DNA from 2 places in the Mesorhizobium robiniae genome. Region 2 is predicted to be linked to the other one. Evidence: predicted binding sites of a transcription regulator. Region 2 holds the regulator's gene; the other holds the start of a gene.

Region 1 (6,617 bases), on a different contig from region 2:
GCGCTGGCCACAGCCGCCGTTGCCGCAACAATGCCGACGATCACAACGATTGTCCCCAAAACAACGCCCATGAGACGCATTGCCAGCCCTCGCATCTCTTGGTCAGGTAGGCGGCCTCTGGCGGCATGACAAGTTCATTGTTCCCACCCCGCTCGCGCCCCCTCACCGCGGCCGCCGCATCAGCATCATCCCGTAATGCACAGCCAACAGATCCAGCCCGATCTTGAGCAGTTTAGACACGGCATCGCGCGGCTCGCCGGCCTGTTCGGCCAGGCTCTTCACCGTCTCGCCGTGGCAGCAGACTTTTTGCACCACGCCCGATATCTCCCAATGCGAAAGCGCCCTGGTGGCGTCGGCATAGGCGCGGCCGGCGGACAGGATGCGGTCGGCAACGCCGCCGCCGATGCGTCCGCCGTCGACCCGCTCGGTCAGCGCCGTCGGCTTGACGCCGTCCTGCTGCGAGACGCGAAAATCCTCGCGGTAGCGCATGCCCGCCTCGCGCTGCTGGCGCGACAGCGAGGTGATGCCGCTCAGCGGGTCGACATTGCGCACCCGCACGACGCCGCCGGTCGCGGTGTGGCCGTCATTGGAAACCTCGTAGACGCGCCGAGCCTCCAGCGTGCCCGCCGCCAGCCGTTTGCGGCCGAAGGCGTCGTCCTTCAGCGCGAAATCATGGCCGATCTCCTTGCGAATGCGCACCTGCTCGGCCTCGCCGCTGGCTAGTTTCGGCGGTTTGGATTTGGCCTTCTGGGCGGTCTTCCTGCTCATGCGCAGTCTCCTCGTTTTATTTGCTGCCTTCGCAGAACCCAAGATTGCCGTCCGTTAGGCGATCAGCTCACCCCGCATCCGCCAGAGCCGCACGGCGATGATCGCAGAGGCTCGCCGCGTGATAGGCGCAGTAGCTTTTCAGCGGCCGCGTGCGCAGGCCGCAGCACAGCATGTCCAGTCCCGGCCGGCTGCCGGGCGCGTCGTTTTCGGGGTCTTCCTCCAGCGTCAGATCGAGCGGCGCGCGGCAGCGGTTGAACAGGCAGTCGATGAAGCGCATGGCCGCCACATGCGGCTGGGGCCCGACGGCTGCAACGGGGCGCGGCACCGGCACTTTGAGCGCCTCGCTGTCGGGTCCGTGGATCTCATGCACGAACTGGCGCTGCGGCAGCCAGACCGGCGGCGCCAGCCTGGCCGGCGTGACATGCCTTGCAGGCCCGCTTTGCTTTACCGGCTTCGCTTGCACGGGCAGCTTCGCTTGCCCCGGCAGCTTTGCTTGTCTCGGCAGCTTTGCTTGTTCCGGCGGCTCGGCCGGCCTCGCGGATCTGACGAGCTTCGCTGGGTTTTTTCTGGGCCGGCCGCCGGACCTGCCCTGGGGATTGGCAAAGCCGATGGCGCGCAAGTCGGCGTTGCGGTGGACGACCCCGATGACCGCGTTGCGCGAGGCCGGACCACCGCGCAGTGCGCTCAGCCGGTCGGCGATCCTGGCGGCGGACAATCCGTCCTTTAGCCAGCGGGCGATGCTTTGCAATTCTGTGACGGTATAGGCGGGCATGGTGTCGATCCATCGAAAGGTTGCGTAGATGCCGAAGCTGCGTCCCTCTCCCCGTTCACGGGAAAAGGAGATCACCCACCTCGGCCGAGCTTCGCCGCGGCCGCCTCGCGGGTGGCGCCGGAGACCGCCCTGCCCGTTTGGCGGTCGAAGACGATGATCGTGCCGTCTTCGGTGCGGATGCACGAAAGGCCCGCATGACACGCGCCGAAATTCGTGGCCGGAGCCGTGAGGGGAACGGCTCCGGCCGTTCCGGTCGCCACCGGTGTCGGCAGGACGACCGGATCCGAGGCGTGAGCCTCGGGCTTCGTCCCGGCCGGGGAGGAGGACAGCCGGGACGGATGGGAAAGCGAGATGAGGCGACATGGCTTGTGCATGGGTTGTATATAAGCATAACTCAAAAAATAATGCAAGCCATTCTTCCATGGACGAAACCGATTCTTATGTTTCAGATGGCGCCATGGCGAAAACCGCATTGTCGATCAAGGTCGGGGCAGCGATCCGCAAGGCGCGCAAGCAGCGTGGCCTGGTGATGCGCCACATTGCCGAGCACAACGACACCGATGTCGCCGCCGTCGGCAATTGGGAAACCGGCCGCAACCTGCCCAAGACCGAGAACCTTTTGAAGACCGCCGCCTTCCTGCGCGTCGACCCGGTGGCGCTCGGCAAGGGCGAGGTCGTCTTCCTCGACGACGCCGACAATGTCGCCGACGCCGAGATCGTCACCGACGCCGCTCCCCTGCCCGCCGGCCCGATGGACATCGAGCTTCTGGGTGCTGCGGTCGGCGGCGACGACGGCGACTTCACCTTCAACGGCGAGGTCGCCGGCTATGTCCAGCGCCCGCCCGGCATCGCCCATTTGCGCAAGGTGTTCGCGCTGCATGTGCTCTCCGATTCGATGGTGCCGCGCTACGAGCCCGGCGAGATGCTCTATTGCGGCGGCCGCGACGCCGTGCCCGGCGACCACGTGGTGATCGAGATGTTTCCCGAGGAAAACGAGCGCAACGGCAAGGCGTTCATCAAAAAGCTGGTCAAGCGCACCGCCGCCGAGCTGGTCGTCGAGCAGTACAATCCGCCGAAGACGCTGACCTTCAACCGCTACGCGATCAAGGCCGTCTTCCGCGTCATCCCGCTCAAGGAATTGCTGGGGTATTGAGGGGGCGGCGGATCTCCCCCGTTGCGGGGGAGATATTGCTAGTCCCTCAAGCCCGCCTGGATCCCTCCAGGGGAATCTCGCGCTCATTAAGCATCCGCGCCTCGGCGCGGCGCTGCTGCTGCTCGTCGATGAACGCCGCCTGGATCGCGATCGCCGTGCCCGGCAACCCATCGGCGCGACAGGCCTTGCAAATGAGGCGCCCCGAAAGAGCTGCCAGCGGCGTCTGCGCGCTCACGCCGTAACGCCTGAGCTCAGCTGGCTTCCACCATCTGTTGCGGCCGCAATCCATACACTCGACCGCGATCGAGACAACCTCGGCGATCGTCGCTTCCTTGCCCGGCAATACCATCGCCCCTAGTGCCTCGGTTCCTGTTTTGTTCACATTCTTATGGGTTTTTCCCAAGGAGTCGAGTCGGTTCCGCTCAAACCGATGAAAAAGTTTAACTTGTATCAATTTTTGAGTTATGCTTATATTCAATAGCGGCGGATAATAGCACCGCGGACGAACGGATGGGCCGAGTATCCGTCGCGGCCGCCGCCCAGCCAAGGAAACGAGCATGGACGCCCTCTCCGCTCAATTCTCCCGCGATTGCGGCTATACCGGCGACAGCCCGGCCATGCTGGCGGCCTTGGCGGCCATCCGCCTCGACGGCATAGGCAAAGCGCGGCTAGGCCATGGCCAGCGCAAAGCGATCGTCGACCGGCTGAAGCACGGCGAGGCCCTGTTCCTGGCGGCGATCCGCCCGGCGCAGTCGGCCGAGGAGGCGCTGGAGGACGCCGCCCGCTTCATCGCCTCTTATCGCAACATGCCGCGCTGGCGCCAGGAAAGGCGCGGCGCCGATCTCGCCCGTGCCAGGCAGCAGCGGCTCCTGGCGCGCTTCTTCCGCCGTTTTGGTCACCGCCTCTGGGCACAGCAGGCGGCGTAAGCCGGCGGTCGTCGACGCCATCCGCCGCAGATGGCTGGACCGCACTTGCCGTCGCCGACGCCGCGCCGTAAATCTCCCCTCGATGAGCGAGATTGAATTCCGTCGCGCGCAAGCGCCCGATCTGCCGGCGATTGTCGCGCTGCTTGCCGACGATGCGCTTGGCGCCGGCCGTGAAGACCCGTCAACGCCGCTCGCGCCGTCCTATCTCGAAGCCTTCAGCGCGATCGAAGCCGATCCCAACCAGCTGCTGGCCGTAGCTGTCGAAGCCGGGCAAGTGATCGCAACCCTGCAGCTCAGCTTCATCCCAGGCATTTCGAGGAAAGGCGTCTGGCGCGGCCAGATCGAAGGCGTTCGCGTCGCCCGCCACCGGCGGTCCGGCGGCGTCGGCAAGCAGATGATCGAATGGGCGATTGAAACGTGCCGCTCGCGCAACTGCAGCTTCGTCCAGCTCACCACGGACAAGAGCCGAGGCGAGGCGCACGCCTTCTACGAGCGCCTCGGCTTCACCGCCAGCCATCTCGGCTACAAGATGGCGTTGTAGGTCGCGGCACCTCTCACGGGTTTCAGCGCGAACGCCACGATGACGGAGAAAAGGAGGAGCTAAAATGGCTGACAGCTTTCCCAGCTTCCACGACGGCTATCTGACCGGCATCCAGGTCGCCGAGGGGCAGGCGACGATCAGTCTTAGACAATGGAAGGGCGCCTGCTACGAGCTGCGGCTTGACGGGGTGGAATTGCTCCAGATCGAAGATTTCCGCCAGGGCAATATAATCGACCGTCTGGAGATCATTACCGGACGAGAGCCTGACGGCAGCTGGTACATGGAACGGCTCTCTCCGGTCCCTCATCCATCGGCTGCAGCCCGCTATCACGATGCTCACGCCAAAAACTTGGCCGCCCTGGTCGCAGGAATCGTCTCCGGGGAGACCACGCTCATCGCTATCACGCCATCCTATGGGGCCGACCTCGTCGCTCTCTGCCGTGAGGCAACACTTCAAGCCACACCGACAGCCAGCTAGTGGCCCGCCATCTGTTCATTCGTCGCGTTGAAATGACTGAGCCACGCGCATGATGCGCAGCGGCGTTGATCGGCCGGGCGGAAGCGCCCGCGCTCCTTGACAATCCGCCCCATTTGTTCTCTTTATGTTCCGTAGGAAACCCACCCTCAAGACAGTGCGGCGTTCGAACCGCCGCGGGCGAACGGGCCGGATGGAAGCCAACATCCTCCACGCTGATCTCGACGCCTTCTATGCCTCGGTCGAACAGCTGCTCGACCCGGCCCTGCGCGGCAAGCCGATCGCCGTCGGCGGCGGGGTCGTGCTGGCCGCGTCTTACGAGGCCAAGGCGTTTGGCGTGCGTGGCGGCATGCCGGGGCGGCGCGCGCGCGAACTCTGCCCCGGGCTGATTTTCGTCGGCGGCCATTTCAAGGACTACCAGCGGCTGGGCGACGCGGCCATCAAAGTGCTCGGCGATTTCACGCCCCTGATCGAGCGGATTTCCATCGACGAGGCCTTTGCCGACGTTGCCGGCTGCACCCATCTGTTCGGTCCGCCGGCCGAGATCGCCGACACGATCCGCCGCCGCGTGCGGGCAGAGCTTGGCCTGCCGATCTCGGTCGGCGTGGCGCGCACCAAGCATCTGGCCAAGATCGCCTCGCAAGTGGCCAAGCCCGACGGGCTGGTGGTCGTCGATCCCTGCCACGAGCTGGAATTCCTGCACGATCTGCCGGTCGAGCTGATGTGGGGCGTCGGCCCGGTCACCAGGGAGAGGCTGGCCGGCATCGGCGTCAACACCATCGGCGAGCTGGCGAAGACGCCGGGCTGGTCTCTGGAGCGCCTGCTCGGGCCGGCAGCGGGCGAAAAGCTCAACGCGCTGGCCTGGAACCGCGATCCGCGCAAACTCGAGACGCAGCGCCGGGCGCGATCGGCCGGCGCGCAATCGGCGCTCGGCAGGAAGCCGGCCGAGGAGCAGGTCTTCGTGCCGGCGCTGCTGCATCTGGCCGACAGGGTGGCCACCAGGCTGCGGGCGAAATCGCGACCCGGCCGCACGGTGACGGTCCGTGTCCGCTTTGCCGACCTGCGCTCGGTGACGCGCTCGATCACGCTCGACCAGCCGATTTCGGCAACCGCCATGCTGGCCGAGATCGCCGAGGCGCTGGTGCGCAAGGTGCTTGTCGATCATCCGCACGAAAAGACCATCTCGCTCTTGGCGATCGCCGTCTCGCATCTGGAGAAGCAATCGGCCCTGCAACTGGAACTGCCGCTTGACCTCGACGATGACCGCCGCCGCCCCGGCACCAGAAAGGGTGCCGCGCGCTGGACCGCCGACCGCGCCATCGACAAGATCCGCGACCGTTTCGGCTGGGAGGCAGTCGGTTATGCCTCGGTCGCGCTCGGACTGTCGCGGTCGGTTCCCGACGCGTTTCGCGAACTGGCCGAAAAGGAATTGTGAGGCGGCTTGGCCGGTGCAGGGAAATAGGGAAGCAGGGGAGTAAGGGAGTACGGAAATTGGCCTTACTGCCTCCCCTACTCCCCTACTCAAGCGAAGCCAACGGCGACACCGCAGGTCCGTTCAAAGCCGTGCCGTCGATAGCGAAATGCGAACCATGGCAAGGGCAGTCCCAGCAGCGTTCGAGCGAGTTCCAGTGGACATGGCAGCCGACATGCGTGCATGCGGCCGAGCGCTTGTGGAGCGTGCCGTCGTCATCGCGAAACGCGGCGATTTTGCTGAGCCCTTCGCGAACGATGGCACCTTCTCCCGGTCGCAGTCTGTCGGCGGAATCAATTTCGCCGGGCGCGACATACTCGGCAAAACTCTTGATCGCAGTCGCATTCTCCGCCAGGTAATCGCCGATCGCGCCTGCCGTCTTGCGCGACGGCTCGTAAAGCTCGCGCCAGCGGCTTTCGCCCTTCAGAATCAGGTCGGAGATCAACAGGCCGGCGACGACGCCATGGGTGATGCCCTGGCCGGAATCCCCAGTCGCCACAAAGACGCGGCT
Region 2 (6,617 bases):
CACATATGCAGGAAATTGGCCGCGAAATTCAGCTCGTTCTTCGGGTAAATGAAGGGCTGGCCGATGTGATATTTGTAGGCCATCGCCGCGATCGTCGGCATTTTCGCGATCAGCCGCATCGATGCGACCATGCGCTGATACGGGTCCGAGATGTCGGTGGAATCGTGATAGAAGGCCGACAGCGCGCCGACCACGCCGCACATCACCGCCATCGGATGCGCGTCGCGGCGAAAGCCGGTGAAAAAGCGTGACATCTGCTCGTGCACCATGGTGTGGCGCGTCACCCGGTAGTCGAAATCGTCCTTCTGCGCCTTGGTCGGCAATTCGCCGTAGAGCAGGAGGTAGCAGACTTCGAGGAAGTCGCCATGCTCGGCCAGCTGGTCGATGGGGTAACCGCGGTGCAAAAGAATGCCGGCATCGCCATCGATGAAGGTGATTTCCGACTCGCAGCTTGCCGTCGACGTGAAACCGGGATCGTAGGTGAAGGCCCCGGTGGTGCTGTAAAGCGAGCCGATGTCGATGACATCAGGTCCGACCGAACCGCTTCGCACCTTGAGCTCGTGAGTTTTGCCGCCGAATTCAAGTTTTGCAGTCGATGCTTGGGTTTTGCCGCCAAATTCCATCTTTGTCGCAGCTTCGGACATTGCAAACTCCTTTTGGTTTTCTCACTGCCGGCAAGGCAATATATCTGCAACGCAACACGTCGAAAGGATCGGAGTTCGCGCGTTTGCGCCCGCTATTGGATTTGCGTGCCAAATTGGGCCAAGACCTAATGTTGCACTGCGAAACCCGCCTTTCAATGCCAATCTTCTTGGGCCAGTTTTGCTAATCGATTTGATCGGATATGCGCGCCAGGCTTTCCTCGCGGCCAAGCACGGCAAGCACATCGAACACGCCGGGCGAGGTGCTTTTGCCGGTCAGCGCGGCACGCAAAGGTTGGGCCACGGCGCCGAGCTTACGACCGCCTGCCAGAGCATATTCGCGGATCGCAGCCTCCGCCGCGGCGGCCGTCCAATCGCCTGAAACTGCCTTCAGGGTCGCGTGGGCACCCCGCAGGATCTCGCGCGCCTCACCGCCGAGCAATGCAGCCGCCTTCTCATCGATAGGCAGCGGCCGCTCGGCGAACAGGAAGCCGGCGCCGTCGACAAGCTCGACCAGCGTCTTGGCGCGCTCCTTCAAGCCTGGCAGGGCGGCAAGCAATTGCGCCTTGCGCGTGTCGTCGAGGCGCGCTGCGATCGCCGGGCCGCCTTCGAGATAGGGCAAGGTGGCGATGAAGATATCGAGCAATTCGGCGTCGCTCATGCGGCGCATATGCACGCCGTTCAGGGCCTCCAGCTTGGCGAAGTCGAAACGGGCGGCGCCCTTGTTGACGTCGCCGATATCGAACCAGGCAATCATGTCCTTGATCGACATCACCTCGTCGTCGCCATGGCTCCAGCCGAGCCGCGCCAGGTAGTTGAGCAGCGCTTCAGGCAGATAGCCCATGGCGCGATAGGCCTCGACACCGAGCGCACCATGTCGCTTCGACAGTTTGGCGCCGTCGGCGCCGTGGATCAGCGGGATATGCGACATCGACGGCACGCCCCAGCCCATGGCTCGATAGATCACCATCTGGCGGGCGGCGTTGGTCAGATGATCGTCGCCGCGTATGATGTGGGTGATGCCCATGTCATGGTCGTCGACGACGACGGCATGCATATAGGTCGGATTGCCGTCCGAGCGCAGGATGATGAAATCGTCGAGATCCTTGTTGGGGAAGCGGACTGCGCCCTGCACGAGATCATCCACCACCGTCTCGCCCTCGGTCGGCGCCTTGATGCGAATGGCGCCCTTGACGCCCACAGGCGCCTCCGACGGGTCGCGATCGCGCCAGCGGCCGTCATAGCGGGGAGGGAGCCCCTTGGCCCGGGCCGCCTCGCGCATTGCCTCCAACTCGGCTGGCGTCGCATAGCAATAGTAGGCCTTGCCCATGCGTACCAGCTCCTCGGCCACCTCGCGGTGGCGCGGCGCGCGCTCGAACTGCGATACCGGCTCGCCGTCCCAGGTGAGGCCGAGCCACGAGAGCCCGTCGAGGATGGCAGCGGTTGCCGCAGCCGTCGAACGCTCACGATCGGTGTCCTCGATGCGCAGCAGCATGGTGCCGCCGGTGTGTTTCGAATACAGCCAGTTGAACAGCGCCGTGCGCGCCCCGCCAATATGCAGGAAGCCGGTGGGCGAGGGGGCAAAACGGGTTACGACCTTGTCGGACATGGAACTCTCAGGCAGGCGCAGGAAACGGATGTGGTTGCGCGGACTTTCGCGCGTCGCGCGTTCATGTAGCATAGGAGGTCAAGGGCGCAAGGGGCAGACCCGATGGCTGGACCAGGCCGCGGCGTGAACGAGAGCGAGGGCGTGGTCGCAAGCGTCAGCGAACGATCGCTGTTTGCCGACGTTCCTCACGCCGAGCCGCTACCCGTTTCGTTGCCTGGGTCGCACTCGGGCATCCAGCTTCTTTCGCCAGGCCGCTCCGCGCCAATACCCGGTCCAACACCCAGGCCTGTCGTTGGTTTCCGCCGACAGTTCCGTCGCCTCGCACCATCCGCTGTCCGCAACAGCGTTGTTTCGGCGGCCGGCATGGAACTCGACCGCGGCGTCGCCTTCCTGCTGGTGCCGGTTTTCCTGGCATCCGGCGTGATCGTCTATTTTTCGCTTGCCGTGGAACCGGGCTTTCCCCAACCCATCGCCGTCGTGGTCCTCACGGCATTGTGTGCAGCGGTCACGCGGTCATGGCGCAAAACGCATTTGTGTTTCATGGCAGCGTTGCTGTGCGCACTCGGTGTGCTCGCCGCCAAGGTTGAAACCTGGCGCGCGGGAACGCAGATGCTCGGTTCGGTAATCCAGACCCAGCTCACCGGCCGCGTCGTCAGGCTCGACCAGATGGCGAACGGCCGGATCAGGCTGACCATCGACGTGATATCGACCGCCCGGCCGACCCTGCGTTATGCACCGGAACGTGTCAGGGTTTCGGCACGCAAAACTCCCGCCGAGATGACCGCAGGCTCGGTGGTGGCCGGCTATGTGAGGCTTCTGCCTCCGACTGGCCCGGTTAGGCCGGACAGCTATGACTTCTCCTTTGACAGCTATTTCGCCGGCATTGGCGCCAGCGGCTTTTTCCTCGGCAATCCGAAGATCGTCGCTTCCGAGGATGCACCGTTAGCCGCGCGCCTTTCCGCCTCGATCGAAAAGGCGCGCGAAACCATCGCCGACCACATCAGGGACAGCATCGGTGGGGCCGAGGGGGAGATTGCCGCTGCGCTGATCGTCGGCGTGCGTGCCGGCATCCCCGAAGAAATCAACGAATCGATGCGGCGCACCGGCATCTACCACATCATCTCCATTTCCGGCCTGCACATGGCGCTTGTTGCCGGCACCATCATGGGATTGCTGCGCGGCGCCTTTGCGCTGTTTCCCGATTTTTCGTCGCGTAGGCCGGTCAAAAAATATGCGGCCGGCGCCGCACTCGTTTCCATAGCTGCCTATCTGATATTTTCCGGTGTCGTGGTCGCGGCCGAGCGCAGCTTCATCATGTTGGCGGTGATGCTTGTCGCCGTGTTGTTCGATCGGGCCGCACTCACCATGCGCAATCTGACGATTTCAGCGATCGCCGTCATCGTCGTGTCGCCGCACGAGGTGGTCGGCCCCAGCTTCCAGATGTCCTTCGCCGCGACCGCGGCTCTCGTAGGCGCCTATGCCGGCTGGTCGGACTATCGTGCCGACAAGGCCAAGGCGCCGCCGCAGCGACGGTCACCGGTCGCTTTCGTCACGCGCAAACTCCTCGCTGGGACAGGTACCATCGCAATGACTTCCATCATTGCCGGCAGCGCCACCGCGCTTTTCGCCATCTGGCACTTCCAGCGCGTCTCGCCGCTCAGCCTGTTCGCCAATCTGGCCGTCATGCCGATCGTTACGGTCGTCATGTTCCTGGCCGTCGTCAGCGCCTTGGCAATGCCTTTCGGCCTCGACGGGCCTTTCCTCTACATGATGGGCAAGGGGCTGACGGCCATGATCGCAATATCGGGATGGATCTCCGAGCGTTCGCCGGTCGATGCAGTCGGGCTGATTTCGTTGCAGTCGGTTCTGCTGGTGACGGTCGCCCTGGTCATTGCCACAATGGCGACGACATGGTTGCGGCTTGCGGCACTTCCCTTTGCGCTCGCCGGCCTGCTGACGATTTCCGAGACACGCACCCCCGACGTGCTGATCTCGGAGGACGCGCATCTGGTGGCGCTGCCGATCGGCGGGGGAGAACTTGCCGTCAACCGAGTGCGCTCGAACGAATTCACCACCGACAATTGGAAACATGCGCTGATTTCAGCGACTATTGTCGAGCCGGAGACATTCGAAAAAGGAGACGTGCGGTTCGACATCGCCGACCCGGCCGACCTGCCGCCGGGAGCGCCTTTTTACTGCACTGACGGCCTTTGCATCGCCCGGCATCCGTCCGGCGCGATCATCGCGCTCGCCGACGACCGCAAAACCGCGCGGCCGGCCTGTGGCTTTGCGGATTTGCTCGTTATTGACGACGCCACAGCCTATTATAATCCCTGCCGCAACCCGCTGGTTCTCGTCGTCACCAAACGCCAGCTCGCTCGCATGGGCAGTGCTGCCGTCTTCTTCGATCCGCAATCTGCGACGACGCGCGCAGAAATCCGTTTTGCCGTCGAACAGCCATACAGGCCCTGGCATGAGCAGCGGAGATTTTCGCGCGAGGCGAGGGGTCTGCCGCCTTACCGCAAGCCTGAGAAAGCCAAGAAAGCTGCCGTTCAGTAACGCCGGATCAATCCAACCAGCTTGCCTTGCACCTTGACCCGGTCCGGCCCGAATATGCGCGTCTCATAGGCCGGATTGGCGGCTTCCAGGGCGATCGAGGCGCCTTTACGGCGGAACCGCTTCAGCGTCGCTTCCTCCTCGTCGACCAGGGCGACAATGATCTCGCCAGGCTGGGCGGTGTCGGCGTTGCGGATGATGACCGTATCGCCGTCGAAAATGCCGGCCTCAATCATCGAATCACCTTTGACTTCCAGCGCGTAGTGCGCGCCGCCGGTGATCATGTCCGGTGGCACCGAGATCGAATGCGTCTGGTGCTGGATGGCATCGATCGGCACACCGGCAGCGATCCGGCCCATCACCGGGATGGAGACGGTGGCGACAACGTCGTCGTCGTTGCCGGCTGCGGGCATGCGTGAAGGCGCCGGCTTGATCTGCCGCCCGAGGCTGCCCTGTCCATGGCTGCTCTGCCCAAGGCTGCCCTGAATGACGCTCGGCGAGAATTTGCGCGCCGCATTGAGGCCGGGCGCGATCGAATCGGGCAGGCGCAGCACCTCCAGCGCGCGAGCGCGGTTGGGCAGCCGACGAATGAAGCCGCGCTCCTCCAGTGCCGTGATCAGCCGATGGATTCCCGACTTGGAGGCCAGGTCGAGCGCTTCCTTCATCTCGTCGAACGATGGCGGAATACCGCTTTCCTTCAGCCGCTCGTGGATGAACATCAACAGCTCATGTTGTTTGCGTGTCAGCATCGCGACCCCCAACAGAATCAGAAAAACAAACCCAGAACAAACACTATCTGTTCCAGTTGTGTTCCGCAACTGTTTAAAGTTTAATGAATGCGTTGACGGTTTGTTCAGCGTAACATCAGCACGCTGCAGGCGGCGCCTGTCGCGGCTGGGGGTGCAAATGGCTCACGCACGATCAGCCCGTTCGCATCGGCCAGCGTTCTGAGCATCGAGGAATCCTGGATGCCGAACGGCGTCGCCGTTAGCGTGCCGGTGTCTTCCTTCACCACCGCGCGTACATAGTCCTGCCTGAGATCGTTGGCCGGTATGGCGGCGCCGAGCCGCGCCTGACGCATGTCCTGCCGGTAGGCGCGGCCGCCGAGCCGCGCAAGCAACGGCTTCAGGAAAAGCTGTGTGCAGACCAGGCTCGCCACTGGATTGCCAGGCAGGCCGATGCAGCGGACGTCGCCCAGCCGGCCGAACATCAGCGGTTTGCCCGGTCGCATGGCGATCTTCCAGAAATCGAGCGTCATGCCTTCGCCAGTCAGCACGTCATGCACAAGGTCGTGGTCGCCGACTGAGGCGCCGCCCAGCGTGACGATGACGTCGGCTCCTGCATCGACCGCTTTTTTCACCAACGCGGCGATCGCCTCCTTGCGGTCGGAGGCGATGCCGAGATCGAGCGCGTCGGCGCCGACCAAGCGGGCTGCAGCGGCGACGCCATAGGCATTGGACGAGATGATCTGGTCGGGGCCAGGCTCGCTGCCCGGCGGCAGCAATTCGTCGCCGGTAGCGATGATAGCGACCAACGGCCGTTTCACCACGCTGACCTGCGGATGGTTGGCCGACGCCGCCAGCGACAACGCCGCCGGATCAAGCAGGCGACCTTTCTCCAGCAGGACGTCGCCCTTCGAGAAATCGAGCCCGAGGCGTCGAATGTTGCGGCCTTCAACCGTCGGCGCGGTCACTTCGATGCTGCCGCCGCCGAGATCGCGGACATTCTCTTGGATGACAATGGTATCAGCGCCTGCGGGAAGCGGCGCGCCGGTGAAGATGCGCACGGCTTGCGCCGGACCGACCGTTCCG

Evidence for each region. Region 2 encodes LexA, which represses DNA repair genes until DNA is damaged. Its sites were predicted from a motif close to TGTTCNNNNTGTGTTCNG; they were not measured.
Region 1: the regulator LexA is predicted to act here: its motif matches at 4,753-4,770, upstream of dinB (DNA polymerase IV).

Annotation. Positions count from the first base shown of each region.
Region 1 covers NZ_JBEPMC010000001.1:553,235-559,851, reverse strand. The annotation lists gene ABID19_RS02690 (hypothetical protein) at 1-71, opposite strand, end outside; gene ABID19_RS02685 (DUF6456 domain-containing protein) at 163-768, opposite strand; gene ABID19_RS02680 (GcrA cell cycle regulator) at 836-1,540, opposite strand; gene ABID19_RS02675 (hypothetical protein) at 1,612-1,950, opposite strand; gene ABID19_RS02670 (XRE family transcriptional regulator) at 1,998-2,693, shown strand; gene ABID19_RS02665 (hypothetical protein) at 2,740-3,252, opposite strand; gene ABID19_RS02660 (hypothetical protein) at 3,251-3,619, shown strand; gene ABID19_RS02655 (GNAT family N-acetyltransferase) at 3,702-4,160, shown strand; gene ABID19_RS02650 (hypothetical protein) at 4,225-4,638, shown strand; gene dinB (DNA polymerase IV) at 4,829-6,070, shown strand; gene ABID19_RS02640 (FAD-dependent oxidoreductase) at 6,153-6,617, opposite strand, start outside.
Region 2 covers NZ_JBEPMC010000006.1:17,142-23,758, forward strand. The annotation lists gene gltA (citrate synthase) at 1-644, opposite strand, end outside; gene gltX (glutamate--tRNA ligase) at 826-2,250, opposite strand; gene ABID19_RS17320 (ComEC/Rec2 family competence protein) at 2,353-4,809, shown strand; gene lexA (transcriptional repressor LexA) at 4,803-5,555, opposite strand; gene ABID19_RS17330 (molybdopterin molybdotransferase MoeA) at 5,660-6,617, opposite strand, start outside.